One region of the Micromonospora aurantiaca ATCC 27029 genome, then DNA from elsewhere that is predicted to be linked to it. Evidence: riboswitches for the same ligand, from Rfam matches in the RefSeq annotation. Region 1 holds a riboswitch; each other region holds the start of a gene.
The links. A riboswitch is a leader RNA that binds a small molecule or an ion and turns the genes downstream of it on or off. The one in region 1 is predicted to bind cyclic di-AMP.
Positions count from the first base shown of each region.

Region 1 (7,076 bases):
TCGCGGCGGTGGCGGCGAGCGTGACCCGCTGGCCGTCGTCGGTGGTCCGGCTGGCGCCCTGGCCGAGTTGGTCGTAGACCTCGTCGGCGAAGGCCGCCGCGGCGTCGGAGGTGTCCGCGCCGGAGTACCGGGCCACCGCGCCGTACCAGGCCGCCGGGTCGGTGCCGGCGCCGACCGGCCCACCCAGAGCCTTCTGGTACGACGCCAGCAGCGCGGCGCCACCGCGGATGTTCGCGGCCGGCTCGGTGCGCAGCGTGCCCGCGTCGAGCCCGGTGAGCGCGGCGGCGGCGTCGAGCGTCTGGAGCGAGGCCGGCGGCAGCGGGGTCTCCCGCTTCGGTGCGGCCGCGGTGGCCGGATCGAGCTTCAGCGGCCGGGAGTCGTCGCCGCGCGGGTCCTCGTCCTCGTCGACGTGGGCGCTGCCCGGCATGGCGAGGATGTGCGCGGCGTCGGTCAGGTGCATCGGGCCGTAGCCGCCGCTGGTGCTCGGCTGCCCGGTGTGGGTGTCCCAGCGGGACTCCAGATAGGAGACACCGAGCAGCACGTTCTGCGGTACGCCGTACTCGGCCGCGGCGGCGGCGTATTGTTGTTGCCGGTCGCTCGCGGGCGCGGACGTGTCCGGCGCGGCTGTCACCGGGCCGGTCGTCGCCAGCGCGGTGGCTGTCGCCACTGCGGCGGCGAGCAGTATCCGTCTGCCCGACGGCGGGGCGGAGAGGTGCATCGAACCTCCTGGACAGGGATGGGGGTCACTGCGTTTCCACCCTCACTCCGCACACCCGCGAGGGTCAATACCTTTCCAGTGAGTAATCAGCCTTGAAAGAAAATTTCACCTCCGACCGAGGTGCGGCGCCTCATCGCGTACGGAGTGTCACGGCGCTGGAAGTTGCGGATCGATAACGGTGGTCCCTACTCTGGTGAATCGTCGGCCGCACGTCTCACCGTCCAACCCGGTCGGTGACGGTCCGACACCGCCGAGTCGCCTCCGGGCGAGCCGGGGAACCAGGTACCTGGGGTGAATCCGCAGCGATGCGGTAGGGCGGCTCCCTTCCCGCCCGAATCCGTCAGCTAACCCGGTAGGCGGTACGGAAGAAGGAGTACGGACGCCCGGTGGCACTCCATGCCCCGCGGCCGTCGTCGAGCCGGTCGGTCGACCGGTCCACGGCTGTGCCGCGTACCCGCTGGTCCCGCTTCACCACAGCCCTCGCCGCTCTCGTCGGCACCGCAGTCATCCTGACCGGCGGCGCCACGGCGGCACACGCCGAACCCTCGGTCGCCGAGATCGAGGCGCAGATCGACCGCGACTGGAACAAACTCGAACCGGTCATCGAACAGGTCAACGCCGTACGCGAGCAGCTCGCCGCGCGGCGCAAGCAGGCCGACGCGCTCGGCCGGCAGATCGCACCCCTCCAGGCCCGGGTGGACGCCGCGCTCGGCCAGGTCGGCGGACTCGCCGCCGACGCCTACAAGGGTGACAACCTCTCCACCGTCAACGCGCTGCTGGGCAGCCGCTCACCCGGTGACCTGGTCAACGGCCTGGAACTGCTCGACCGCTTCGCGCACCGCCAGCACGAGCAGGTGCGCTCCGTCGCCGCGCTGCGCGACGAACTGGCGGCGAAGAAGAAGCCGCTGGACGAGATGATCGCCGGACTGGCGCGTACCGAGGCCCAGCTCGCGGCGAAGAAGAAGCAGATCGACGCCGAGATCGCCCGGCTGCAGAAGCTGCGGCTCAAGGTGTACGGCAACGGTGGCGGCGGCCCGCTGCGCCCGGCGCCCTGCCCCGCCGGTTACCCCGGTGGCGCTGCCGGAGCGGCGGTCAAGTTCGCCTGCGCCCAGATCGGCAAGATCTACGTGTGGGGCGCGGCCGGGCCGGATCACTTCGACTGCTCGGGCCTGACCCTGGCGGCCTGGGCCAAGGGCGGTGTCTCGCTGCCGCACAACGCGCGCCAGCAGCACGGCATGACGAAGCGGGTGAGCCGGGCCGAGCTGCGCGCCGGTGACCTCGTCTTCTACTACAGCGACCTGCACCACGTGGCGATGTACGTGGGCGACGGCTGGGTGGTGCACGCCTCCCAGTCCGGCAAGCCGATCACCATGAAGCGGGTCGACGACGGCGACATCAACAGCTACGGCCGGGTGTAAGGAAGGGCCCCCTCTTAACGCCTCCGGTAGAGGAGGGGGCCCTTATTAACAACTGTGGGCGCCGTCAGCGGGTCGGCCAGGTGCGCCAGCTCTGCCAGGACCGGCTCGGCGTCGGTCCGCGCTGCCCCTGGTAACGCGAGCCGTAGACGGCCGAGCCGTACGGGTGCTCGGCCGGCGAGGAGAGCCGGAAGATGCAGAGCTGGCCGATCTTCATGCCCGGCCAGAGCGTGATCGGCAGGTTCGCCACGTTCGACAGCTCCAGCGTGACGTGACCGGAGAAACCCGGGTCGATGAAGCCGGCGGTCGAGTGGGTCAGCAGCCCCAGTCGCCCGAGGCTCGACTTGCCCTCCAGCCGGCCGGCGAGCTGGTCACCCAGCGAGATCACCTCAAGGGTGGAGGCGAGCACGAACTCGCCCGGGTGCAGCACGAACGGCTGCCCCTCCGGCACCTCCACCATCGAGGTCAGGTCGTCCTGCTGGATCGACGGGTCGATGTGCGTGTAGAGGTGGTTGTTGAAGACCCGGAACAGCCGGTCCAGGCGTACGTCGATGCTCGACGGCTGCACCAACGTGGGCTCGAAGGGCTCCAGCGCGAGCGTGCCGGCCTTGATCTCGGAGACCAGGTCGCGGTCGGAGAGCAGCATCGGAACACCATAGCGACAGGTGCCGGTGACCTGCGTGTCGCACTACATCTTCGTACACGTGTTCGATAGAGTGTCCACATGGCTTCCTGGTCCGAATTCGCCGCCGACGAGCCCCGCCTCGCCGACGAGATCCGCCTCCTGATGCAGCAGTACGGGCCGGGCTTCGGCTACCTCGCCACGGTCCGCGCCGACGGCGGCCCCCGGGTCCACCCGGTCTCCCCGGTGTTCACCGCCGACGGCCTCTGGTGCTTCGTCATCGACTCGCCGAAGCGCCGCGACCTCGAACGCGACGGCCGCTACGCGCTGCACTCGTTCCCGCCGGAGGAGAGCGACGACGAGGCGTACGTGGCAGGCCGCGCCCGGCCGGTGACCGACCCCGCCACGGTGGCCCGGCTGGCCCGGATCGGCCGCGCGTCGCCGCAGGGCGACTGGCGGCTGTTCGAGTTCACCGTCGAGGCGGCGATGCTGACGCGGCGCGACCCGGTGGGGCAGCCCGGCGCCGCTCCGCCGCAGGTGCGGGTCTGGCTCGATCCGCGCGGGGCCGAACCCGCCCGGCGTGACCCGCTCGCCGCCGAAGGGCGGCGTGGCCGGCACGGCTTCGACACCCGCCGCCCGGCCGCCTGACCCGGCCCACGACGAAACGGTGCCGGCCCCGTCCGAGGACAGGGCCGGCACCGGTACGCGGTACGACGGTCAGGCTGCGCGGTAGGCGTTCCACGCGGTGAGCATGCGGCTCGCCTGGCCGGCGGTGAACTGGTACATGCAGGAGTCGTACGTGTAGTCCATGAAGTTGGTGATCGGGTCCTTGCCGGCGGTCGAGCAGGTGTCGCGGCCGGTCGGGCACTGGTACGCCGGGGACGCCTCGGCCGGGGTGTCGGAGACGCTGTCGCCCGAGCCGGAGCAGCCGCCCTGGAAGGTGTGGTAGAGGTTCAGCCAGTGGCCGACCTCGTGGGTGCCGGTGTCACCCTGGTTGTAGTTGGTCGCGGTGCCGCCGGGCAGCGACTCGTTCAGCACGACCACGCCGTCCATCTTGTCCAGCGTCCGCTTCGGGAACGTCGCCCAGCCCAGCAGGCCGTTGCTCAGCTCGCCGAGGTAGATGTTCAGCGTGTTCTTGCCGCCCTCACGCAGCGAGGTCTTCATCGAGCGCTCGGCGGAGGAGCCCTGCACGATCGGGTACCACGACGGGTTCGTCACCCGGTTGATCTTCGTGAGCTGGAACCCGAAAGCGGTGGCGGCGCCGCCGGTCGAGCCCGCGTACGACTGGTTCAGCACGGTGATCTGCTGGTTGATCATCGAGTCGGTGATGTTGCCACCGGCCCGGGTGCTGTTCTCCTGGATGACGTGCACGACGACCGGGATGGTCACGGTGGCCAGCGGGGCGACGGCGCCGGTCCGGAAGCTTGCCCGCTCGCGCTGCGCGGCGGCGAGGTCGGCCTCACGGTCACGGACCTGCTTGGCGGTCAGGTGGTTGGGGTCGAGCTTGGCGTTGCCGCCCTTCGCGACGCGCGCGTTCGCGTGTTCGTCGGCGTGGGCGTCGGCCGGCTCGGCGCAGACGCCGGCCGGGGCGGCCGAGAAGGCCGAAGCAGCGGGGACGACGCCGACGGCGGCGGTGCTGAGCAGCAGCGCGAGGGTCGACGTCGCGACACCGGCGGTACGCCGGGTCAGCAGGTTGGGACGGAGTCCCATGGGCCCACCTCTTTCTGACGGCGTGCCAGGGGGTGTGTCACGCCGGTTCGGAAACGTGGGGCAGACGTTACATCCCATCGACGCATTTGAGAACGCCCATACGTTGTCGACGTTAGTGCTTGATCCACTCCAGTTCGGGGAGGTGGCGGGGTCAACCGCCCGCCGATGCCGCCACCTCGCCGAAGTGGCGCGCGGGCACCTGGATGCACAGGGGTGGTGACCTTCAGGTAGAGTGGTGCCGCCTGCGGGTGTAGTTCAATGGCAGAACATCAGCTTCCCAAGCTGACAGTGCGGGTTCGATTCCCGTCACCCGCTCCAGCGCGAAGGCCCTGATCAGGACGAGAGTCCCGAGTCAGGGCCTTCGATATTCAGTGGCCAGCCAGCACGACCGGTGTCATTAGCGTGCCGTCACGGTCCGGCCGAGGGCTGCGGCGGTTCCCCCTGGTTGGCCGTACCGGTCGTGGTCTCCGGCTGCGGGCCCTGCTGGGCGCCGCCTGCGCCGTCGGCGTCTCGGGCTACAAGCAGAGTGACCCCACGGATGCCGCGCTCGATGATCCGCCAGGGCAGAAGCACGTCCCCCAAGCTCTTGATATCGAACGCCTTGATGATCTGCGGAGCCTGCCCAACGAGAACCTCCCCGTTGGGGAGGCGGGCCATCGCGTAGCAAAAGACGAGCCAGGTGTTACGTAGTTGTGCTGACGAGGGGGCATGCGACAGCTGGGCCCGAGGCCGGGCGCGAGGCCACTGCTTGTCGGCCGTCGTCGGTACGATCGCGCGATCCCCATCTGTTGATCAACGGAGAGAACCGTGCAACTGCGCCTGAAGTACGCGCCCGTGCCGGAGAACGCAGCCCGGTTCGCGGGCGACATCGTGGTGTCAGCGGCCCAGGTCAGCGGTGTGCACCTGGACTACACGCCGGACAGCCTGGCGGCCGTGGACGCCATCCTCGACGGCTTTCGGGCCGAGGGCCTCGCCGCTGGACAGGTGGCAGAGACTCTCTTCGGCTTCGGTTGCTATGTCGGCGAGGTGCTGACCCGGCATGCGGGTGGACGGTGGCGCGCAACGACGGCAGACGAACTGGCCGTCGTCGGATGGCCCATGGTGGTCGAGCTCGCCGGGCAGGGCTGGTGCAATCCGATCGCGAAGGCCTTCAAGCGCCTGGAGAACGGTCCGGAGGACAGCCTTCGGTACTTCTATGCCGTGTTCGCACCGGGCGGCGCCCGCTAGCGAGGGCGCGTAGCGCTGATCTCGCCCCCACCGTCGACGGGTCGACTGACACAATGCGGCGTGCGCTCGCGTCTACGGTTGATCAGGGTGACGACGACTGCGGTCCAGGTACGGGAGACGGCCACCGTCGACCTGCCGACGAGCGCGGAGGCGGCCTTCGGCTTCATGGAGGATCCGGCGTCGTTGGAGGTGCTGGACGACTCGATTGAGATCGGCGTCACTCTGCCCGGACCGAAGGGAGTCGGCGAGATCCAGGCGTTCGTGCATCGGAGCCCCGACGGTCGACTGGGGATCATGCACGAGGTCGTCGAGGTCGAACCGGGACGTCGTGCCGTCACCCGTACGTTGACTTCCGGATACTCCAGCGGCGGCGTGCTCACGGTTGTGCCGCTCGGGCCCGACTCGTGCTGTCTCACCCAGGAGTTCTGGGCGGAGCTTCCGGCAGGCGTACTGGTGGGGGTTGATGCGCAGTTGCGCCACGAGTACCGGACGTGGCTCGCGGTAGTGGTGCCGGACCTTCGCGCGGTAAGGCTGCTGATTGAAAGCAGCGCTACTTGGGCTGATCGCCGTTCGAGAGCTGAGCGGCGTGGTCGACAAAGGACGTGAGGTGCGCCGACTTGGCAGCAGAGCTGACGCGGGACGAGGCCATCGCCCTCGTCGAGCGGATCATGAGTGTCGACTACGCGGACGATGGTGAGCTGGGCGGCTGGCTGGACCAACTTGAGCGAGACCTCGCCTGCCCAGGCGGCTACGTCTCCAACCTGATCTACTGGAGCGACCCCGAGTTGACGGCTGTCGAGGTGGTTGACCGAGCCTTGGCCTACCAGCCGCTCCAGATGCGGTCCACGCCATGGACGTAGCCGTCGCGAGGGCTCCCACCGCTTGTGATGCCACGAGCATTCGGCGCGCCGTCGCGAGGGCTATTTGTCCCACCGATCGGCGTAGGGCAGGGCGAGCAGGCCAATGTAATCAAGCACGTCGCTCGACGCGTTGTGTTCCCGTAGTGGGGTCGGCGCATGTCGTATCACCCACAGCGACAGCGCGGCGCCCCACGTGTCCTCCTTGTGCCAACTCGACCAGGGGAGCCTGTCGACCACCAGGTCGTCCACCCACTCCTCCACGGCCGTGACCAGCCGTCGTCGGGCCACCGCGTCGGCCAGCGACTCCGTCCAGACAGCCAACCACGGGGTGAGCTTGCCGGTGATCTCGGCGATGAGTTCCAGGGCCTCGTGAGCGGGCACCTTCGCATCGGGCTCGACCAGGGCATGCAGCCACCAGGCGTCCAGGAACTCCCGCAGAGCGTCCCGCTGCCCCTTGGGCCATTCCTGCCAGCGGGCGGTGGTGAACAAGTACCCGAGGCTCTCCATCCCGGCCATGGGCATCA
Region 1 is NC_014391.1:115,897-122,972, forward strand. Features, by position in the region: gene MICAU_RS00560 (N-acetylmuramoyl-L-alanine amidase) at 1-718, opposite strand, end outside; cyclic di-AMP (ydaO/yuaA leader) riboswitch at 957-1,091, shown strand; gene MICAU_RS00565 (C40 family peptidase) at 1,105-2,136, shown strand; gene dcd (dCTP deaminase) at 2,201-2,779, opposite strand; gene MICAU_RS00575 (pyridoxamine 5'-phosphate oxidase family protein) at 2,858-3,403, shown strand; gene MICAU_RS00580 (zinc metalloprotease) at 3,473-4,465, opposite strand; tRNA gene MICAU_RS00585 (tRNA-Gly) at 4,710-4,783, shown strand; gene MICAU_RS00595 (hypothetical protein) at 5,273-5,692, shown strand; gene MICAU_RS00600 (SRPBCC family protein) at 5,780-6,298, shown strand; gene MICAU_RS00605 (bacteriocin immunity protein) at 6,310-6,552, shown strand; gene MICAU_RS00610 (hypothetical protein) at 6,613-7,076, opposite strand, start outside.

Region 2 (7,076 bases), 1.8 Mb from region 1:
ACCGGCCTGCTCGGCCTGTTCGGCGCGCCCGAGCCGTGGTTCGCCGACGACACCCCCGAGGTGCTGCCCGGCGCCTGAGCGCGCCGTTCACACCCCCTGCAGCCAGGGGACTTTCTACCCGTTGCCAGTCCGGCGTCGGTACGGGACGATCGTCGCGACGCACGACGGCGAGGGGGCCCGCTTGCAGAGCAGCGACAGCTTCAGCTACACCGTGCAGGCCCGGTGCACCCGGGCCGAAGCGGTGGCGCTACTGGGTGACCTGAGTCGCCAGGGCGAGCTGCATCCGCTGATCGTCCGGGTCCGGAAGCTGCCGGCCCGGCCGGGCGCGCTGGCCAGCTACGCGATCACCGACCGGCTGCAACTCGGCCCGCTGCACTTCCCGGTCACGTACCAGGCGGACGTGCTGATCGCCGGCGAGGACGAGGTCGTCACAGTGGCGCGTCAGCAGCCCGCGACGACGGTCCGCAACCACACCCGGCTGCGCGACGAGCCGGACGGCACGGTACGCATCGACGTGGAGATCACGCTCACCGCTCCGGCGCCACTGTTCGGGTACGCGTTCCGCCAGGCCCGGGCGGCTCACCTGGGCCTGGCGGCTCGTCTCGGAGCGACCCTGGAGGGCCGGCCGGCCTGATCCGGCCGGCCCTCTCGGGGCGCGCTCAGTACACCGACAGGTGCACGTGGTTGGTGTGGTCGCTGGACGGGTCGCCGTTGCCGCCGCTGTACGACTTCCACCCGCTGCTGGGCAGCCAGATCTGCTTGAACCAGATCACGTAGAGCACGGCGAGCGGGTCGGCGTTGCGCACGAAGTACGCGGCCAGGTTGTTGCCGTACGTCCGGTCACCGCCGGTGGCCACGCCGCCGAAGCCGTTCTTCTGCGCGGCGAAGTCGCAGGCCCGCCCCTTCGGGTGCTCACCAGAGCCGCTGGGCCGGTGGCACGAGACGTACCGGGTGAAGCCCGCCGCCTTGGCCTGTTGCAGCGCGTGCAGCGTGCGCGGGGTGATGCAGCCGTTCGCCGGGGTCGGGTCGTTGACGCTGCACGACTCCGACGGCCAGGAGCCGTCCGAGTTGCGCGGTGCCGGCTTCGCGTTCTTGCTGGAGGTGCCCTGGACGCTGCCACCGCCGCTGCTGCTGCGCGAGGCCCGGTCGTTCGCCACCTCCAGGGCGCGCTCGGCCTGCTCCTTGCGCTTGGCCATCACCGTCACCTGCTTGCGCTGCTCGCGGATCTCTCCGTCGAGCTGGGCGCGGGTGCGGGTGGCCTCGTCCCGGGTGGTGATCAGGTCGCGCAGCGTACGGTCCTCGTGCGCGGCGACCTGCTCCAGCGCGGCGGCCCGGTCCATGAAGCCCTCCGGGCTGCTGCTGCCGAGCAGCGCCCCGGCGGTCCCCAGACGGCCGTTGCGGTACGCCACGGCGGCGATCTCGCCGACCTTGGCGTCGCGTACGGCCAGCTCGGCGCCGACCGTCTTGAGTTGTTCGTTCAGCTGCTTCTGGCGGCTCACCGACCGGTTCAGCGCGGCTTTCGCCTCCAGCCAGCCCTTGCTGGCCGCGTCGAGCTGGGCACGCAGTTCGGGCGTGCCACCCTCGTCGTCGCCGGGCGCTGCGGCGAGCAGGCCGGTCACCGGCGCCGCCGAGGCGGGGGAGACCGGAACGGTCGCGACGCCGAGGGTCAGCGTCGCGACGAGCAGGGCCGCCAACCGGGCGGCCGTCCGTCGTACAGGTGCCACTGGGGGCATTCACACGTCCTTCCGTCAACGCCGACCGGGTTAGCTGACGGGTTCGGGACGGAAGATCCCTACCGCTGACGCGGATGCACCCCACGTACGTGGTTCCCCGGCTCGTCCCTGCGGACGATTAGGCGACGGCCGCCCCACCGGGGCCGGGTGGCGCCCGCGGGTGCGGCCGCGACCGAGACTACCGGCGCTGCCCGGGCACGGCTCCGTGGAGCAGTGCCACTAGGCGGGGCAAAACCGGCATAAGACTACATTAGCCACAGTGATTTAAGTGTGTCCTAATCACCACTCGGTCTGTCCGCACACTCCGGCGGACGCTCCGGGTTCGACCTGCAACGTGGCGTGATCGATGGAGAAGTCCTCGTGCAGGGCGGCCCGCGCGGCGGCCAGCACCACGCCCGGGTCCACGCCCGGATCGGTGGTCAGGTGCGCCGAGGCCACCTCCATGCCCGAGGTGAGCGTCCAGACGTGCAGGTCGTGCACCTCGGCCACGCCCGGTACGGCGGCCAGCCGGTCGTGCACGGCGGTGACCTGCAGGTGCTCCGGCGCGGCCTGCACCAGGATGCGCAGCGCGGCCCGGCCGAGCCGCCAGGTGCGCGGCAGGATGAACAGGCCGATGCCGACGGCGACCAGCGGGTCCGCCCACCACCAGTCGGTCGCCGCGATGACCAGCGCGGCGGCGATCACGCCGAGCGAGCCGAGCAGGTCGCCGAGCACCTCCAGGTACGCCCCGCGCAGGTTGATGCTCTCCTTCGACCCGGCGCGCAGCAGCGCGAACGCGACGATGTTGGCGAGCAGGCCGAGCACCGCCACCACGAGCATCGGGCCGGCCAGCACCTCCGGCGGCTCGCCGAACCGGCGTACCGCCTCGACCAGGACGTAGATGGCGACGGCGCCGAGCAGCACGGCGTTGGCGAGGGCGGCGAGCACCTCCAGCCGGTAGAGCCCGAACGTGCGCTGCGGGTCGGTGCCGGCGCGGCGGGTCGCGGTGATCGCGGCGAGGGCCATGCCGATGCCGAGGACGTCGGTGAACATGTGCCCGGCGTCGGAGAGCAGCGCCAGCGAGCCGGTCGTGAAGGCGGCCACCGCCTCGACCACCATCAGGGCGGCGAGCAGCGCGAAGGCGGCCCAGAGGCGGCCCCGGTGGCGGTGCGCCGCGTTGGTCACCGCGCCGCTGTGGTCATGACCTGCGCCCACGCCAACACCCTTCCTGCCCCGTACCGGCCAGGCCCAATGTATGTTCACATCGCTATGTATGCAACTGAACGATGGGTGACAGCCGGGTCACGGTCGGGTGTCCGTCAGGAGGGGTCGAGCGTGGTGAGACGCTGGGTGGCCCGGGACAGCGCCACGTAGAGCGTGCGGACACCCGAGCCGGGGTCGGCCCGGATCTCGCTCGGCGCCACCAGCACCACGCCGTCGTACTCCATGCCCTTGGCCTGGAGGCTGGTCACCACCTGGAGGCGGCCCGGGCCGAGCCCGCCCAGCCAGCCGGCCACCTCGTCCCGGCGCGGCACCGGCGTGATCACGCCGACGGTGCCCTCCACCTGCGCGAGCAGCGCCTCGGCCGCCTCGACGGTGGCCGCCGGCAGGTCGGCGGCGGGCACCGTGCGCTCGACCGGCGGCACGCCGGTGGACCGCACCGCGTCGGGCAGCGGCAGGTCCGGGTAGAGCCGGCGGATCTCCGCCGCCGCCACCGCGAAGATCTCCGCCGAGTTGCGGTAGTTGGTGGTCAGCTCGTAGCGGTGCCGCTTGCGCCGGCCCAGCGCCTGGTCCCGGGCCCGGTCCAGCTCCTGCGGGTCGCCGGTCCAGGCGGTCTGCGCCGGGTCGCCGACCACCGTCCAGGACGCCAGCCGCCCGCGCCGGCCGACCATCCGCCACTGCATCGGCGAGACGTCCTGCGACTCGTCCACCACCACGTGCGCGTAGTCGCGGTAGTCGTCCGGACGCTCCCGCGCCGCCGCGCGGGCGGCGCGCTGCCGATCGGCGTACGTGCTCAGCTCGCGCACGCCACCGGCGAGCTGGTACGGGTCGCGCTTGGGGCGGGCCCGCCGCACCGGCTTGCCGAGCAGCGCGTCCAGCTCGTCCAGCAGCGCGATGTCGGCCACCGTCAGCCCTTCGGTCGCGAGGCTCCGGTACGCGTCGCCGAGCAGCCGGATCTCCGCCGAGGAGAGGATCCCACCGGCGTAGCGGCGCAGCCGGTCCGGGCGGGCCAGCCAGTCCAGCACGTGCCTCGGGTGCAGCCGGGGCCACCAGGCCTTGAGGAACTCGCGGAACTCCGGCCGCTCGATGATCTCGTCCTCGAACGCGGGCTGCTCCGGCAGCCGGCCCACCCGCAGCGTGCGGGCCTGCGTGTAGAGCGCGGCGAGCACCGCGTCGAACGCCGCCCGGCGTACCTCGTTGCGGCGCGCCCCACGGGCCAGCGTCCGGTCCCGGATCGCGTCCAGCGCGGGGCGTTCCAGGCGCAGCAGCTCGCCCCGGTAGAGCAGGCGCAGCTCGGCGGGGGAGTCCGGCACCGCGTCGCGTACCGCGCGTTCCAGCACCCGGCGCATCCGCAGCGACCCCTTCACCGCCGCCACGTCCGGCGGGTCGGTCCGGGACGCGGACAGGCCGGGGAACAGCGAGCCCAGCGAGTGCAGCGTGGCGGTCTCCTCGCCCAGCGACGGCAGCACCGAGGCGATGTACTCGACGAACACACCGGACGGGCCGACCACCAGGATGCCGCCGCCGGCGTACCGGGCCCGGTCGGAGTAGAGCAGGTACGCGGCCCGGTGCAGCGCCACCGCCGTCTTCCCGGTACCGGGGCCGCCGGAGACGATCGTGACGCCGTTGCCGGGGGAACGGATCGCCTCGTCCTGCTCGCGCTGGATGGTGGCGACGATGTCGCGCATGCCCCGGCCGGTGGCCCGGGACAGCGTGGCAAGCAGCGCCCCGTCACCGACCACCGCCATGTCCGGCGGCGCGGCCTCCGGGTCCAGCAGGTCGTCCTCGATCCGGGTGACCTTCTCGGACGCGGACTGGATCGTGCGCCGGCGCACCACACCGCGCGGCTCGGCGGGCGTGGCCTGGTAGAACGCGGCGGCGGCGGGTGCCCGCCAGTCCACCACCAGCGTCTCCGCGTCCACGCCCCGCACGCCGAGACGGCCGACGTGCAGCACCTGCCCGGTACGCAGGTCCAGCCGGCCGAACACCAGCCCCTCGTGCTCGGCGTCCAGCACGTGCCGGCGCTGGGCGGCGTGGAAGACCATCGCGTCCCGCTCGACCAGCGCACCGAAGTTGCCGACCCGGGCCAGCCGGTAGCCCTCCCGCTCGGCGTCGGCCGCCGACCGGCGCAGTTCGGCCAGCCGGGCGTACACCCGGTCGAGGTGGCGCTGCTCGGCGGCGATCTCCCGGTCCAGCGTGGTCTGGTCGGTCAACGCGGATGCTCCTGTGTTCGGAGGGCACGACGGGCTGAATGAGGGTACGGGCCGCCGGCAACCGGCACGCCGGGGCATGCCGCGCACGTGGCGTACGTCAGTGCCGCTCGCGAGCGGAGACGCTCAGAGGCGGGTCGCCGGGCGGCCGGCCAGCACCCGGTCCAGCACGCCGGCGAGGGCGGCGTTCACCTCGTCGGGGCGCTCCATCATGAGCATGTGCCCGGCACCCGGGCAGACGGTCAGCTCCGTGGTGGGCAGCGCCGCCGCGATCGACTCGGCGCAGGGCGGCGGGGTGAGCCGGTCCCGGTCCCCGACCAGCGCGGCGGCCGGCAGCCCGCCGAGCGCGGCGAGCGTCTCCAGCCGGTGCTGGGCGCCGATCGAGGCGCGGAAACCGCCGATCGAGCGCAGCGTGGCCCGGGCCACCGCTGAGGTGACCAGCCGGATGTCGGCCGGGTCGCAGCGGTCGCCGAACAGCATCCAGCGGATGCTCGGGCGCAGCGCGCGCAGCAGCGCGTGCGGGGGCCGCCAGCCGCCGCAGCGGGCCAGCACCCCGGCGCCTGTGGTCTCGGCCAGGCGGATCAGCCGGGTGATCCGGGGGGAGAGGCCGTACGCGGTGTGCGTGTGCCCCTCGGCGGTGGTGGAGACGAAGACCAGCCCGGCGGTACGCGCGGCGAACCGGCCGGGGTGCCGGTGGGCGTACTCCATCACCGTCATCCCGCCCATCGAGTGCCCGACCAGGACGATCGGACCGGACGGGACGATCTCGTCGATCACCGCCGCCAGGTCGTCACCGAGCTGCGCGAGGGTGGCGTCGCGCAGCGCCAGGCAGCTCGACCGGCCGTGGCCGCGCGCGTCGTACGTGACCAGGCGGACCCGGCCGCCGAAGCGTTCCCGCAGCTCGGCGACCTGACGGTGCCAGCTGCGCCCGTCCAGCGTCCAGCCGTGCAGCAGGACGGCGGTCACCGCGGCGTCGACCGGCCCGGTGACGCTGACGTGCAGGCGTACGTCGTCGGGGAGCCGCAGTTCCAGGTCCGGCATCGTCCACCTCCCGGGCCCGCCGATGTATGTCCACCGGATGACCCGGCGGTGACACCGGCGTTACCCGCCATGAGACCACGGCAACCGGCCCGGAGAGAAGATTCCCGTCCGGCCCCACGAGGTCGGATCGGTGACCAGGCTGGGAGGCATGCCGTCCACCAGCCCGCGCGCCGCGCTGGCCGAGCTGCTCTCCGGCAACCGCCGTTTCGTCAGCGGGCAGCCGGTGCACGGGCACGACGTCACCGCCGCCGCGGCGGTGGCCTCCGGCGACCAGCAGCCGTACGCGGTGGTGCTGGGCTGTATCGACTCCCGGGTGCCGTTGGAGGCGATCTTCGACCAGACATTCGGTTCGATCTGCGTGATCCGTACCGGCGGGCACGTGCTGGACCGGGCCGTCCGGGGCTCGATCGAGTACGTGGTGGAGCAACTCGGCGTACGCCTGGTGATGGTGCTGGGCCACGAGCGCTGCGGCGCGGTCGGCTCGACCGTCGAGGCGCTGCGCACCGGACGCCGGCCCGGCGGGGACCTGGCGTACGTGGTGGACCGGATCGCCCCGGCGGTCACCGACGTCGGGGTGGACGACCCGGACGCGCATCCGCTGGCGATCCGCCGCCACGTCCGGCGCACGGTGGCGGCGTTGCGCCGCGACGAACGGCTGGCCGGGCCGGTGGACGCGGGTGAGCTGGCAGTGGAGGGCGCGCTCTACGACCTGGCCACGGGCGAGGTGACGCTGCTGCCGCAGGAGCAGACGCGAAACCGCCCGCCGGGGTGATCCCGGCGGGCGGTCGCGGCGGTGCGGGTGAGGGCGCTCAGCCCTCGAAGACGCCGGCCTCGACGAGGCGCTTCTCGGTGGCGTCCCAGCCGTGGTCCGGGTAGGACGCGGCCAGGCCGT
Region 2 is NC_014391.1:5,334,934-5,342,009, reverse strand. Features, by position in the region: gene MICAU_RS23540 (STAS domain-containing protein) at 1-78, shown strand, start outside; gene MICAU_RS23535 (SRPBCC family protein) at 182-634, shown strand; gene MICAU_RS23530 (coiled-coil domain-containing protein) at 660-1,733, opposite strand; cyclic di-AMP (ydaO/yuaA leader) riboswitch at 1,738-1,868, opposite strand; gene MICAU_RS23525 (cation diffusion facilitator family transporter) at 2,013-2,927, opposite strand; gene MICAU_RS23520 (HelD family protein) at 3,032-5,146, opposite strand; gene MICAU_RS23515 (alpha/beta fold hydrolase) at 5,270-6,184, opposite strand; gene MICAU_RS23510 (carbonic anhydrase) at 6,333-6,956, shown strand; gene MICAU_RS23505 (hypothetical protein) at 6,994-7,076, opposite strand, start outside.
Region 2: linked by a shared signal. The riboswitch ahead of MICAU_RS23530 (coiled-coil domain-containing protein) and the one ahead of MICAU_RS00565 (C40 family peptidase) in region 1 are both predicted to bind cyclic di-AMP.

Region 3 (7,076 bases), 2.1 Mb from region 1:
CCGCTCCGGCACCATCCGCGAGGCGTACCGCCGCGCCGAGGGCGACCCCGACTTCGCCGCCACCGACGACTGCGGCGTGGTGCTGCGCTACCTGCCCGGCACGCCGATCAAGGTGATCGACGGCTCGGACGAGAACATCAAGGTCACCCACCCGGTCGACGTGCACCTGGCCGACAAGCTGTTCCAGCTCGCCGCCGCGCAGGCGCCCCGGCTGACCGACCACCGCAGCTACGCCGAGGAGCTGACCGGCCGGACCATCGTGGTCTTCGGCGGCAGCTACGGCATCGGCCACGACCTGGCCGAACTGGCCCGCGGCTACGGCGCCCAGGTCTTCCCGTTCAGCCGCTCCACCACCGGCACGCACGTCGAGCGCGCCGAGGACGTGGCCGCCGCGCTGAAGACCGCGTTCGAGGCCACCGGCCGGATCGACCACGTGGTGGTCACCGCCGGCATCCTGGAGAAGGGCGCGCTGGCCGAGATGGACTCCGAGACGATGGACCGTCTCCTGCACGTCAACTTCGTCGGGCCGGTCACCATCGCGCGCCAGTCCCTGCCGTACCTCCAGCAGACCAAGGGCCAGCTGCTGCTCTACACGTCCAGCTCCTACACCCGGGGCCGGGCCCGCTACGCGCTCTACTCGGCCACCAAGGCCGCGCTGGTCAACCTGACCCAGGCGCTCGCCGACGAGTGGGCCGAGTTCGGCGTACGCGTCAACTGCGTCAACCCGGAACGCACCGCCACCCCGATGCGGACGCGGGCGTTCGGCGAGGAGCCGGAGCACACGCTGCTCTCCTCCGAGGCGGTCGCGCAGGCGTCCCTGGACGTGCTGATCTCCGACCTGACCGGCCAGGTGGTCGACGTGCGCCGGTCCCCTGGCGAGCAGGTGGCCGCCGTACCGGCGCAGCCGGGCCCGCACCGGTCCGAGCTGTCCGCCGACGCCTGAACCCGACGGGACGTACCAGATGCGTGGTGACCTGGTCCGCAAGCTGCTCGCCCGGGGGCTGACCACCGGGCTGGCGGTGCTGGCCTTCCTCGTCGTGGCGCTCACCGGCGCCACCGGCTGGGGCCTGGCCCTGGCGGTCGCGGCGCTGGCCGCCACCGCCTGGGAGCGCCGGGTCCGGCCGTCCGCCGACGGGCTCGCCGAGACGGTGCTCGTCGCCGCCGGCATCCTGGTCGGCTACGCCCGTCGCCTCGACGACGGCTTCGACCCGGCGCTCGCCACCACCGCGCTGGTCCTGCTCGGCCTGGTGCTGCTGGTCGGCCCGCTGCGGCAGGCCGGCGCACTGGAGATCCGGGCGGCGAACCTCCCGGTCCGCACGTGGACACCCGTCGTCGCCGCCCGGCTGGGCGACGCGCTGCTGGTACTGCTCGCCGTGGTGGCGCTCGCCGCCGCCCTGACGCTGCCCGCGTGGACGGCGCTGGTCGCCGCGCTGCTCGTCGGCGCCGGATGCGGTGCGGTCGCGCTGGACCTCGCCCGGCGCCGGTTCCGGCCGCCCGCCGGAGGCGGCCCGGTCGGCCGGGCACTGCGCCGCCACCAGCCCGAGTTCGTGCTGCACTTCTCCGCGCCGCCCGGCTCGGAGTACCAGGTCACCATGTGGCTGCCGTACCTGGAACGGATCGGCCGCCCGTTCGTGGTGGTGCTGCGCGAGCCGGAGCTCCTGCCCGCGGTGGCCGCCGCCACCCGCGCGCCGGTGGTCCTCTGCCCCACGCTGAAGGCGCTCGACGAGGCGCTGGTGCCCAGCCTGCGGGTCGCGTTCTACGTCAACCACGGCGCGAAGAACGCCCACCTGATCCGGTTCAACCAGCTCACCCACGTGCAGCTGCACCACGGCGACAGCGACAAGGCCCCCAGCGCCAACCCGGTCTCGGCCATCTTCGACAAGATCTTCGTGGCCGGGCAGGCCGCGATCGACAGGTACGCCCGCGCCGGCGTGGAGATCCCCGCCGACAAGTTCGTCGTGGTCGGCCGGCCCCAGGTCGAGGCGATCGAGGTACGCCGGGAGCCGGTCACCTCGCCGGCGCACCCCACGGTCCTCTACACCCCGACCTGGACCGGGCACCACGCCGACGCGAACTACTGCTCGCTGCCGGTGGCCGAGACGCTGATCCGCCGGTTGATCGACAGGGGCGCCGCGGTGATCCTGCGCGCCCACCCGTACACCGGCAAGAACCCGGCCTCGGCCCGCCAGCTCGCCCGGCTCACCGAACTGCTCGCCGCGGACCGGGCGAAGACCGGCCGGCCGCACCTGTGGGGCGCCGCCGCGGCCCGCGAGCTGACGCTCACCGAGTGCGTCAACCGCGCCGACGCGCTGGTCTCCGACGTGTCAGGGGTCATCTCCGACTGGCTCTACTCCGGCAAGCCGTACGCGGTCACCGACACCGGCGCCGACGGCGAGCACTTCGTCGAGCGGTTCCCGCTCGCGGCGTCCGGCTACGTGCTGCGGCGTGACATGTCCAACGTGGACGAGGTGCTCACCGACCTGCTGGACGCCGACCCGAAGGCGGCACAGCGCTGGGCGGCGCGGACCCGCTACCTGGGCGACTTCCCCGCCGACGCCTACGCCGAGGCGTTCCTGTCCGCCGCCCGCCGCGAGCTGGAACCCGACTGGGCGGTCCCTGGGCCGCGCGCGGCCGGCTAGAAACGCGAGCCGGCCCGTCGCGGGCCGGCTCGCCCCCGCTCAGAGGTACGGGTCGAGCAGGGCGAGCACCGCCGCCGGGTCCTCGACGTGCGCGTTGTGGCCCAGCCCGGGCAGCGTGGCCACCGGCACGGCCCAGTTCCTTGAGCTGCGCGTCGGTCACCATCGGGTCCAGCTCGCCCCGGGCCAGCAGCACCGGCACATCGGTGGCGGCCAGCAGCACCGGCAGCCGGGGCTCCCCGACCGCGAACGCCGCCGGGTCCATGGCGAGCCGCCAGCGGCCGTCCTCCCGCCGCAGCCCCGCCTCCACCACCGGATGATCCGGGGCGAACAGCCCGGCGAGCCCGGACACGCGCAGGTAGCGGCGGGCCGCCTCGTCACGGGTGGCGAACCAGGTGACCGGCCGGGCGGCCAGTTCCGCCGACTTCGCCAGCTCGGCCGGGGACCAGACCGCCTTGATGCCGAGCCCGACCACCGTGTCGACCGGAAGCCCTCGCTGCCGGGCCGCGAGCGCCAGCGCCACCACCCCGCCGAGCGAGTGCCCGAGCAGCACCAGCCGGTCCTCGGGGCCGAGCCGGACCGGGCCGAGCCCGTCGACCACGCGCTGGGCCAGGGCCTCGAACGAGTAGCCGTCGAGCGGCGGCGACCAGCCGTGACCCGCCAGGTCGGGGGCGAGCCAGCGGCCGGGCCAGCGGCGTTCCAGCAGCGGCGCCCAGGGCAGCCACACCTCGCCTGTGGCACCCATGCCGTGCAGGAGAATCAGGTGCCGCTTCCCCGTCGCATCGCCCATTGGCGCAGTCTGCCACCGCCCGCCCCGGACACGCGAGACCGAACCCGCCGACCCGCCCCACCCTCGCCCCGGCTCGCCCACACCCCGCCCCCGGTCCGCCCTCGCCCCCGCCCCGTCCTCGCCCCCGCGCGCGGCCCTCGCCCCTGGCGCCCCCTCGCCCCGGCTCCGGCCGCCCACACTCCGCCCTCACCGTCGATCTTGGAGTTGTGGCACCTTTCATAGCGGGCGAGCCGGACAAACTGGGCGCCAAAAGTCCAAGATCGGCGCGCCAAGGCGGCGTGAGGGCCGCGCCAGGGCCGGGCGGGGCGAGGGCGAGGGGCGAGGCGGGGACGGGGGCGAGGGCGGGCGAGACGGGGAAGGCCGGCACCCCGGGTGGGGTGCCGGCCTTCGGGGCTGGCGGGACGGTCAGGCGGAGTAGCCGCGGCTGGCGATCCAGTGCGCCAGGTCGATCGTGGTGATCCAGTACGAGGGCAGCGACGGGTCGGCCGAGTCGGCGATCCGCACGGTCCGGCCGTCGTCCTTGTAGCCGACCACCGCGACGTAGTGGCCGCCCGGGAACGAGTGCCAGCCGCCGTTGGTGTCGGTGGCCGTACCGGCGACGTTCGCGACGACCCCGCGGCCGTTGGTGATCGCCTCGACCACGTCGGCCTGGAGGCGGTCCATCTGCGCCGGGGTGGCCGAGCCGGGAATCATGCGGGTCCGGTACGGGTTGCCCTTGACCTGCTGGTTGAGCACACGGGTGGTGTCCTCGGCCGAGTTGGTGCCCATCTCGGTGGTGCCGAGGGGGCCGGCGAGCGCGTCCTGGCTGCGCTCGATGCCGGCGGCGCTGAGCGCGTTGCGCACGGCGGCCGGGCCGCAGTAGAAGTAGTTGATCTGCGCCTGGTAGTCGTAGTCGAGCGACTTGCTCGACGGCGGCTTCGGCTTGGCCTTGGGCGTGGTGTCCGGGTCGGCAGCGGCCTTCGCGGACGGGGAGGCGCTCGGCGACGCGCTGGGCGTGGCGGAGGCGCTGGGCGATGCCTGCGGTACGGCGATGCGGGCCTCGCTGCGGCTGGCGGGCTGCTCGCCGAGGCGGGCGGCGCCGAGGTCGGCGACCGCGGCGGTGTTCTCCTGGACCGGGGCGTCGTCACCGGCGGTGGCGACGGTGCCGGCGCCGGCGGCCAGCACGAGCGCGGCGGCCGATCCGGCGATGATCTGGTACGGGCGTTCGGTGACGATCCGTCGCAGCTGACGCTTCAGGTGGTGCTTCACGAAATCCTCCACGGGGCGTGAGCGGCACACGCCGGCCCGGCACGCGGAGGAACTCACACGTGCTGGCGGGGCCGGATGGCCGGGGGATCGGGAACGCCCGTGATGCCGGGCGCCCAGGGGGCGGTTGCCGATCGCGCGTCAGGCGCGCGCGGTCACCGCTTCGCCGTGGAGGCGGGAGACGATCGAGGGGTGGGCACGCGGGGTACTCCTTCCGTGGCCGCCGACCGGGTTAGCTGACGGATTCGGGCGGGAAGTACGCCCTACCGCGGGCCGTGGGCTCGCGGATTCACCCCGATGGTGCTCATGGGTCCCCGGTTCGTGGAACACGATTAGGCGGGTCGGTGCGGCGTCGCCGTCGGCGATCGATTACCGCATCGGACGCGCCGACACTACCGGTGGGTATGTCCCCTGCCAAGCGCTCCCACCTGCGTAAACGTGATCCGTGGTAACGGATTTCGGAACACCCGGTTACTGACTTCACTCAATGGGACAAGCAGTTTCGACGGCGCCTGGCGGCGGAAAGCGGACAGACGGCGACCACCCGGCCCGCAATCGCGATACTCGATGACCCGCTCTGCGCCCGGCGCCCGTTTCGGCGGCCAGGGTGACCGGGCTCACCACGTTCCGGGTAACGATTCGGTCGAGACGGCCGTCTCAGCCGACCCGGGCCGGACGCCACCGCGCGTTCCGGACCGTCGCGGGCACCGGCGAGGCGCTCGCCGTCGCGCTCCGGTACGCCGGGGCGGGCCGCAGCGCCACTGTGGCCGCGTACGCCTCGGCGGCGAGCGTCCGGGCGGCCTCGGCGGCCAGTTCCGCGTCCCGCCAGGCCGCCCGCTCCCGCGCGGCGGCGCTCTCCCATCCGGCCCGGCGCCCGTCCCTGACGGTGCGGGCCAGCACGATCTCCTGCTCGGCCGGGTGCCGGCGCGGATCCCACCCGTTGCGGCGCGCCAGCACGTCGGCGAGCTGACGGGCGGTCAGGTCGCCCCGCCAGTGCGCCGTCATGGCGGCGTGGCGCAGCCAGCGCTCCCGGGCCGCGTACTCCGCAGGGGTTCGTGGCGTGCGCGGCGCGGCCAGCGCGGCGGCGCCGGCGAGGCGGCGGGCGGCGGCGTCCGCCTCGTCGTACGCGGTCCAGGCCCGGTCCGCCTCGTCCTGCGCGGCCAGCCACTGCTCCCGGCGGCGACGGGCCGTCTGGGCGGCCCCGGCGGCGGCCACCGCCACCTCCTCGGCGTACCGGGTCAGGTCGTCGCGGCGGGCGACGTCGGCGTCGGCCGGCTCGGGGGCGGTCTCCGGCGCGGGGTCGCGTTCGGGCCGGGCGACGAGCGCGGCGAGCAGGCCCAAGGCGAGCAGCAGGAGGAAGGACCAGATGGCGGCGGCCTCGGGCACGGAGGTGAGGAAGTGGTACAGAGCGGTCTGCGACATGGTCGGCACCTCACGGGAAGGACCTGGCGGGAGGACCCGCACGACCTCGCCGGGGCGGGCCGGTGGAGGGCCGCCGGGGCGGGTGCGGGGATGACGTGCGGTGGGTGCGGAGAACGGGCGCGGCCCGTGAGCGGGTCAGCGGGCGGGCGGTGCCCGCGGGCCGGCCGGTGCGACGGCCCGTCCGGCCGGGACCGGCTCCACGACGGCCGGGGCGGCCGCCCGGGGCGCGGGCGCCGGAACCCCGGCGGGAGCGGCCTGCCGCTCGGCCACGCGGTCGGCCTCCGGCCGCGTCGCGGTCGAGGCGCCGGTGACCGTGTACGTCGAGGCGGCGACCGCCGGAGCCGGGGCGGCAGCGGCGACACCGGCCGGCAGCGTGGCGGCGCCGAACGAACAGGCGACGACCACGGCGAGACTGGCGAGCATCCGGGCGGTCCAGCGCGCCACCCACCACACGGGGCAGGTGAGCGCGATCGGAAGCACGGGTACAAATTACCGCCGATCCCCCACGAACGCACCGCCGCACGGCGTGTCGCGGATCGACCGGCGGACGTGTGCGCGTGTCAGTCCGGGCGACGCCGCCCGGCGTACTCGATGTCCTCGGCCGGACCGGTGACGGGCCTCGCGCCGCCGTCGGCGGCCGGGCTGGTGGCGGCCTCGGCGGGCTCGCGCGGACCCGGCACGGCCGGTGCGCGCGACGCCGCGCGGGCCCGGCGGGACGGGCCGAGCAGGCGCATCATCGGTGTCTCCACCCAGCGGTGCAGCGCGGCGGCCAGCGCGAGCGTGACCACCAGGAAGCCGAGCACCGCGACCGGGCCGCGCCAGCCGGGCAGCCCGGTCCCCCAGTGCCCGGTCAGCCGCAGCACTGTGACCATGACGAGCACGTGCACCAGGTAGAAGGCGAACGAGACCTCACCGAGCCAGACCATCGCCCGGGACCGCCAGGGGGTGGGGCGGCCGCGCACGTCGGCGTCCGCCGCGGCGGC
Region 3 is NC_014391.1:2,196,049-2,203,124, reverse strand. Features, by position in the region: gene MICAU_RS10400 (bifunctional cytidylyltransferase/SDR family oxidoreductase) at 1-943, shown strand, start outside; gene MICAU_RS10395 (CDP-glycerol glycerophosphotransferase family protein) at 963-2,639, shown strand; partial or broken gene MICAU_RS10390 (alpha/beta fold hydrolase) at 2,845-3,381, opposite strand; gene MICAU_RS10385 (C39 family peptidase) at 3,832-4,674, opposite strand; cyclic di-AMP (ydaO/yuaA leader) riboswitch at 4,878-5,020, opposite strand; gene MICAU_RS10380 (hypothetical protein) at 5,329-6,093, opposite strand; gene MICAU_RS10375 (hypothetical protein) at 6,229-6,573, opposite strand; gene MICAU_RS10370 (acyltransferase family protein) at 6,654-7,076, opposite strand, start outside.
Region 3: linked by a shared signal. The riboswitch ahead of MICAU_RS10385 (C39 family peptidase) and the one ahead of MICAU_RS00565 (C40 family peptidase) in region 1 are both predicted to bind cyclic di-AMP.

Region 4 (7,076 bases), 460 kb from region 1:
ACGTGGTGCCGGCCCGGGTCACCCGTCGGCGGCAGCGTCCCCGGCCGACTCGGCGGCGAACAGGGCCAGTAGCGCGCCGACCTGCTGGTCGGCCTCGGCCGGGTGCCGGAAGCGGCCCTTCGGGTTGATCGTGTACTCGTTGCGCCGTCCCACCCGCGTACGACGCAGGTAGCCCCCGGCCTCCAGGTCGGCGACGATGGCCTGGGCCGCCCGTTCGGTCACGCCCACCTCGTCGGCCACGTCCCGCAGCCGGGCGGTGGGGTTGCGCGCGATCGCCAGCAGCACGTGGCCGTGGTTGGTGAGGAAGGTCCAGTTACGGCGGCTCCCGTCCTCAACTGGTGTGGTCGCCATGGTGGTCATGCTATGGCCACGTCCGCCACCTGCCGAATCGGCGCGGTCCGGGGCGGGGCGCCGACGGGAAAGTATGAAATGCGTATCACGAATCTTGACGTGCCCCCAGGTGCGTGTGACCGTGGGTCGCGAGGCCGTTCGGCCTGGTGGTTCCCCAGGTAGACGAGGTGAGGGACATGACGCCGAGCACCCCGGAGCAGGCACTGACCGAACTGCGTGCCGGTAATCACCGGTTCGTCACGGGCGTCCCGCAGCATCCGAATCAGGACGCCGGGCACCGGGCGGCTGTGGCCGACGGCCAGCACCCGTTCGCGGTGATCGTCGGCTGCTCCGACTCGCGGCTCGCCGCCGAGATCATCTTCGACCGCGGTCTCGGTGACCTCTTCGTGGTGCGTACCGCCGGGCACACCGCCGGGCCGGAGGTGCTCGGCAGCGTCGAGTACGCCGTCACCGTGCTGGGCACCCCGCTCGTGGTGGTGCTCGGGCACGACTCCTGCGGCGCGGTCCAGGCCGCCCGGGAGGGGGTCCGGACCGGCGCCGCCCCGGCCGGGCACCTGGGCGCTGTGGTGGACGCGGTCTCGCCGAGCCTGTTGCGCGCCGCCCGCCAGGGGGTCGAGGACCTCGACGGCATCGTCGACGTCCACATCGCGCAGACCGTGGAGACGCTGCTGGCCCGGTCCGCCGTGCTGGCCGAGCGGGTGGCCGCCGGGCGGTGCACGGTGGTGGGCATGTCGTACCGGCTCGCCGGTGGCGAGGTGCGGACCGTGGCGCAGGCCCCGGCCCCGCTGCCCGCCCCGGCCGCGCCCGCCGACCCGGCGCTGGCCGGCTGATACGCACGGACGACGAAGAAGGGGCCGCCCGAGGGCGGCCCCTTCTCGTGGTGTCCGGGTCAGAGCATCGACATGTGGACGTGGTCGGTGTGGTTCGAGGGTCCGCTGTACGAACTCCAGCCGGTGGCCGGGAACCAGATCTGCCGGTTCCAGATGACGTAGTAGATGCCCAGCCGGTCGGCGTTGCGGATGAGGAAGGCGGCCACCTCGTTGCCGTACCGGCGGGTGTCGTTGTTGTGCCAGGGCGCGAAGCCGCTGTTCTGGAGCGACCAGTCGCACGCCTTGCCCTTGGGGTGCTCCCACGGCCCGCCGGGCCGGTAGCAGCCCACGAAGCGCTTGAAGCCCGCGCGCCGGACCTCCTTGTACGCGTGCAGCGTGCGCGGCGTGACGCAGCCCGAGGTGGTCGGGTCGTCCTCGCTGCACGACTCCGCCTTCCACCCGCCGTCGGCGGTGCGGCCGGGGCCGATCTTGGCGACCGGTGAGGTGGCGGAGACCAGGCCGCCGGTGAAGCCGAGACCGCCGACGAGCTTCAGCGCGCGCTCGGCCTGCACCTTCTCGCGCTCCATCGCGTTCTTCTGCTTCTCCTGCTCGCGCACCTCGGCGTCGAGCGCGATCTTGGCCTGCTCGGCGCGGGTCTTGACCGCGTTGATGGCGGCCAGGCGCTGCGCGTTGAGGAGGTTCAGCTCGTCCAGGGCGTTGACCCGGCGGACGAACGAGTCGGGTGAGTTGCTCTCCAGCAGCATGGCCATCGCGCCCATCCGGCCGGTCCGGTAGGACTGGGCAGCGAGCTGGTTGACCTGCGGGCTGAGCGCTTCGAGCTCGGCCTGTGCCGTCTTCACCTCGGCCGCCAGCCGCCGCTGGCGGTCCTGGGACTTGGCGAGCTTCGCCTTGGCCTGGAGGAAGGCCCGGTTGGCGGCGTCGATCGCCTCGGTGATGAGCGGCGGTTCGCCGTCCTCCTCGTGTCCCGAGGGGTTGCCGGGGGCCGCCGCGGTGGGGGCCGCGGTCGCCGGGGTCGGCCCGGCCAGCACGGCCAGCGAGGCCAGCACGGCCACCACGGGTGTCAGCCAGCGGCGCAGGGGTGCCGTCACAGTGTTCCCTTCCGTCGGCCGCCGACCGGGTTAGCTGACGGGTTCGGGACGGAAGTGGCCCCTACCGCTGTCGCGGATTCACCCCATGTACCTGGTTCCCCGGTTCGCCCGCAGGCGATTGGGCGGCGGCACCGCTGGCGCCGGTGCGCGCCTTCGGCGGTGACCGGCAGCGAGGTTACCTGACAGCACTCCTGAGGATCTACGTCCGGAAGCCGACCAATAGCGAGATTTCGCCGTGGCGCACCGTGACCAGCGTCGCGTTTGAAATCGATGGTCACGCTGCGGAGTGTCACCATGCGGCCTCCGTACTCTTCCCGCCGCCCAGGGCCTCCAGCGCGTCGTCGCGTCCGGCCGGCGGCCGGGCCGCGGGTGGCGCCGGCTCCGCGCCGCGCGAGCGCCGCCCGGCGGTGGTCACGATCGCGGCCAGTCCGGTCGTCAGCGGTACGGCGGCGATCAGGCCGAGCGTCGCCACCGCGCTGCGGACGATCTCCTGGGCGAGGAACTCGCTGGTGAGGATCTCACTCACCGGGCGGGAGTCGGCAACCAGGAGGAGCAGCAGCGGCAGCGAGGCGCCCGCGTACGCCAGCACGATGGTGTTGACGGTGGATGCGATGTGGGCCCGGCCGACCCGGGTCGCCGCCCGGTAGAGCTGCCGCCGGGACAGTCCGGGGTTGGCGTGCGCCAGTTCGGTGACGGTGGCCGCCTGGGTGACTGTGACGTCGTCCAGCACGCCCAGCGAGCCGATGATGATGCCGGCCAGCAGCAGCCCGTGCAGGTCCACGTCGCCCTGGAACATGGACAGCGTGGTGGCGTCCTCGCTGCCGAAGCCGGTCAGGTGGGTGGCGGACGTGGCGAGCAGGCCGAGCACGCCGGTGACCACCAGGCTGCCGAGCGTGCCGAGCACCGCGACCGACGTCTGCGCGGTGATCCCGTGGGTCAGGTAGAGCACCACGAACATGATCAACGCGGCGCCCACGATCGCGACCAGCAGCGGCGGCTGGCCGGCGCCGATGCCCGGCAGCACGAAGCCGAGGAGGATGGCGAAGCTGGCCACCAGGCCGCCGAGCGCGGCGAGCCCGCGCCACCGGCCGAACGCCACGATCGCGGCGGCGAACAGCACCATCAGCCAGATCAGCGGCGTGCCGCGCTGGTGCTCGGCGATGTTGTAGGACTTCACCGCCGGGTCGGCCGGGTCGGTCAGCTCGACCAGGACGACCTCGTCTCCGACCGCGACCCGGGGTGCGCCCGGCCCGGCCGGGATCGGCGTCTCGACCTGCCGGCCCGCGTCCGGGCCCTGCTCGGCGGTGACCGTCACCGTGCCGCAGGGGCCACCCCCGCCCTCCGGGGCCTCCGGGGTCGGCGGGCAGGGCTCGGTGACCACCCGGGTCACGGTGCCGTGGTAGCGGGGGACGTCAGCGCCGCCGACCGGCTCCCGGTCCTGCCCGGGCCAGAGCACCAGCGCCGCGATCACTGTGAGCGCGAACAGCGGCACCACCACGGCGACGAGCAGCCGTCGTACGCCCGGCGGCGCGGCGGGTGCGGGGCGGGTGTGGTCGGCACCCATGGCGTCTCTCCCAACGGTCGCGGCGACGCCTGGTCCGCCGGACCGGTCTGGTCACCCGGCCGGCGCGGACGTGTCGACCACGTCCGGGTCGTCGCCCGGCCATGGTAGACAGCCCGGCCGGCCGCTCCCGGGCGGCGCGACCGGTGACGCGCCCCGCTCGGGTCAGGCCAGGCCCGCCCGGCGCCGCCGGTACTCGTCCTCGTCGATCTCGCCGCGGGCGTACCGCTCGTCCAGGATGCGCCGGGCCGTCGTCGGGCCCAGATACTGCGGGCCGGTCCACCGCACGGCCGCCCAGACGAGCCCCGCCAGCACCCCGAGCACCAGCAGGGACCAGATCCACATCCAGCCCATCATCGGGCTCTGCCACATCATCGGGCCGCCCTCCGTCCGTCGCCGCGGGTCCGCCGGTCCGGCCTGCCCGCCACTTCGACGGTACGTCCGCCCGGGCGCGTCGGCACGGGTCGATGTGCCCTGGTCCTGAGGGCCGGAGGTCCCCGCTCAGCCGCGCTTCATCAGGCGCCCGACGGCGGCCATCATCTCGGTCGCCATCTCGTCGGCCCGGCCCTCGGCGGCGCCCTCGTGCATGCAGTGCCGGGCGTGGCCGTCGAGCAGGCCCAGGCCGACCTTGTCCAGCGCCGCCTGGATGGCCGAGATCTGGGTCAGCACGTCGATGCAGTAACGGTCGTCCTCGACCATCTTCTCGATGCCACGGACCTGGCCCTCGATCCGGCGGAGCCGGGCGAGGAGTTGGTCCTTGCTGGCGGTGTAGCCCCGGGTCGGGCTGGACGGCGCGGTCATGAAACCGAGGATAGCGTACCCCTCGGGGGTATGCTAACGTTCGGGACGTACCCCTGGGGGGTATCAGATCGGAGGGCGAGATGGAGACCACCTACCAGGTGAACGGCATGACCTGCGGGCACTGCGTCAACTCGGTGAGCACCGAGCTGAGCGCACTTCCGGGCGTCACCGACGTCCAGGTCGACCTGGCCGGCGGCCGGGTCACCGTCACCAGTCAGAACCCGCTGGACGTGGACACGGTCCGCGCGGCGGTCGACGAGGCCGGTTACGACCTCGTCGGTGTGTGACGGGTCCGGCGGACCCGCGACAACCGAGGAGACACCATGAACACGGCGACGAAGCTCAGCGGCTTCGCGCTCGGCCTCGTGGCGGTGTTCGGCGCGGCGTACGGGATCGGCAACCTGACCGATCCCGTCGCCCCGGCCGCCGAGACCCGACACGACGACACCGACAGCGACCACGGGGCCGGCGACACCGGCCACGGTGACGAGAGCCAGGCGGGCGGCGCCTCCGCGCACCTGCCCGGCGGGCTGCTCGTCTCCGAGCGCGGCTACACGTTCCAGCCCGCCGGCGCCCCGGCCGGGCAGTTCGCCTTCCGGATCACCGGCCCGGACGGCGCGCCGGTCACCCGCTTCGAGGTGGCCCACGACAAGCGCATGCACCTGATCGTCGCCCGCCGGGACCTCTCCGGGTTCCGGCACGTCCATCCGGAGATGACCGGCGACGGCACCTGGCGGGTCGCCTCACCGCTCGGCGGCCCCGGCGTCTGGCGGGCGTTCGCCGACTTCACCCCCGAAGGCGGCGAGCCGCTGACCCTCGGCCTGGACGTCACGGTCCCCGGCGAGCTGACCGCCCGGCCGCTGCCGGCACCGGCGACCAGCACCACCGTCGACGGCTACACGGTCACCCTGACCGGCACGCCGGAGCCGGGCCGCACCAGCCGGCTCACGCTCTCCGTCAGCCGTGACGGGCGGCCGGTCACCGACCTCGCGCCCTACCTCGGCGCGTACGGGCACCTGGTGGCGCTGCGGCAGGGCGACCTGGCGTACCTGCACGTGCACCCGGAGGGCACGCCCGGCGACGGGCGCACACCGGCCGGGCCGGCGATCACGTTCGCCGCCGAGGTGCCCTCGGCCGGGGCGTACCGTCTCTACCTGGACTTCCGGCACGGCGACGCGGTGCACACCGCCGAGTTCACCGTCCTGGCCGGCGACCAGACCGCGCCGGTGCCCACCGCGCCGGCACCCACCACCGCACCGACCCCGGACGCCGGACACGGCACCCCGGGTCACGGGCACAGTTGAGCGCCGGAGGTGCCGCGATGACTGCCACGGGAAAGGCGCTGCCCACCGCGCCGAACCTGATCGAACTGGCGATCGGCGGGATGACCTGCGCGTCCTGCGCCGCCCGGATCGAGAAGAAGCTCAACCGGATGGACGGCGTCGAGGCGACGGTGAACTACGCCACCGAGAAGGCCACCGTCCGGTACGCCGACGACATCGCGCCGGCCGACCTGATCGCCACCGTCGAGAAGACCGGCTACACCGCTGTGGTGCCGCCGCCGCCCGAGCAGGCGGAGGCGGCAGCGGCCGGGGAGCCGGTGGACGAGCTGCGCACCGCGCGTACCCGGCTCTGGGTCTCCGCCGTGCTCACCTTGCCGGTGATCGTGCTCGCCATGGTTCCGGCCTGGCAGTTCGACTACTGGCAGTGGGCCTCGCTCACCCTGGCCGCCCCGGTGGTGGTCTGGGGCGGGCTGCCGTTCCACCGCGCCGCGCTGATCAACCTGCGGCACGGCGCGGCGACCATGGACACGCTCGTCTCGCTCGGCACGCTGGCCGCGTTCGGCTGGTCGCTCTGGGCGCTGTTCCTCGGCGACGCCGGCATGCCCGGGATGAAGCACCCGTTCAGCCTCGACATCACCCGCGGCGACGGTGCCGGCAACATCTACCTGGAGGCCGCCGCCGGGGTGACCGTGTTCATCCTGGCCGGGCGGTACTTCGAGGCGCGCTCCAAGCGCACCGCCGGGTCGGCGCTGCGCGCCCTGCTCGAACTCGGCGCCAAGGACGTGGCGGTGCTGCGCGACGGGCAGGAGACCCGGATCCCGGTCGGCCGGCTCGCGGTCGGGGACCGGTTCGTGGTCCGGCCCGGCGAGAAGATCGCCACGGACGGTGTGGTCGAGGAGGGCACGTCCGCAGTCGACGCCAGCATGCTCACCGGCGAGTCGGTGCCGGTCGAGGTGGGCCAGGGCGACGCCGTGGTCGGCGCCACGGTGAACGCGGGCGGCCGCCTGGTGGTCCGCGCCACCCGGGTCGGCGGGGACACCCAGCTCGCCCAGATGGCGCGACTCGTGGAGCAGGCACAGACCGGCAAGGCGGCGGTGCAGCGGCTCGCCGACCGGATCTCCGGCGTCTTCGTGCCGATCGTGATCGCGCTGGCCGCCGGCAC
Region 4 is NC_014391.1:574,319-581,394, forward strand. Features, by position in the region: gene MICAU_RS02850 (helix-turn-helix transcriptional regulator) at 19-360, opposite strand; gene MICAU_RS02855 (carbonic anhydrase) at 528-1,181, shown strand; gene MICAU_RS02860 (coiled-coil domain-containing protein) at 1,241-2,269, opposite strand; cyclic di-AMP (ydaO/yuaA leader) riboswitch at 2,274-2,404, opposite strand; gene MICAU_RS02865 (YibE/F family protein) at 2,559-3,833, opposite strand; gene MICAU_RS02870 (SHOCT domain-containing protein) at 3,996-4,205, opposite strand; gene MICAU_RS02875 (metal-sensitive transcriptional regulator) at 4,332-4,631, opposite strand; gene MICAU_RS02880 (heavy-metal-associated domain-containing protein) at 4,712-4,918, shown strand; gene MICAU_RS02885 (DUF8832 domain-containing protein) at 4,955-5,935, shown strand; gene MICAU_RS02890 (heavy metal translocating P-type ATPase) at 5,953-7,076, shown strand, end outside.
Region 4: linked by a shared signal. The riboswitch ahead of MICAU_RS02860 (coiled-coil domain-containing protein) and the one ahead of MICAU_RS00565 (C40 family peptidase) in region 1 are both predicted to bind cyclic di-AMP.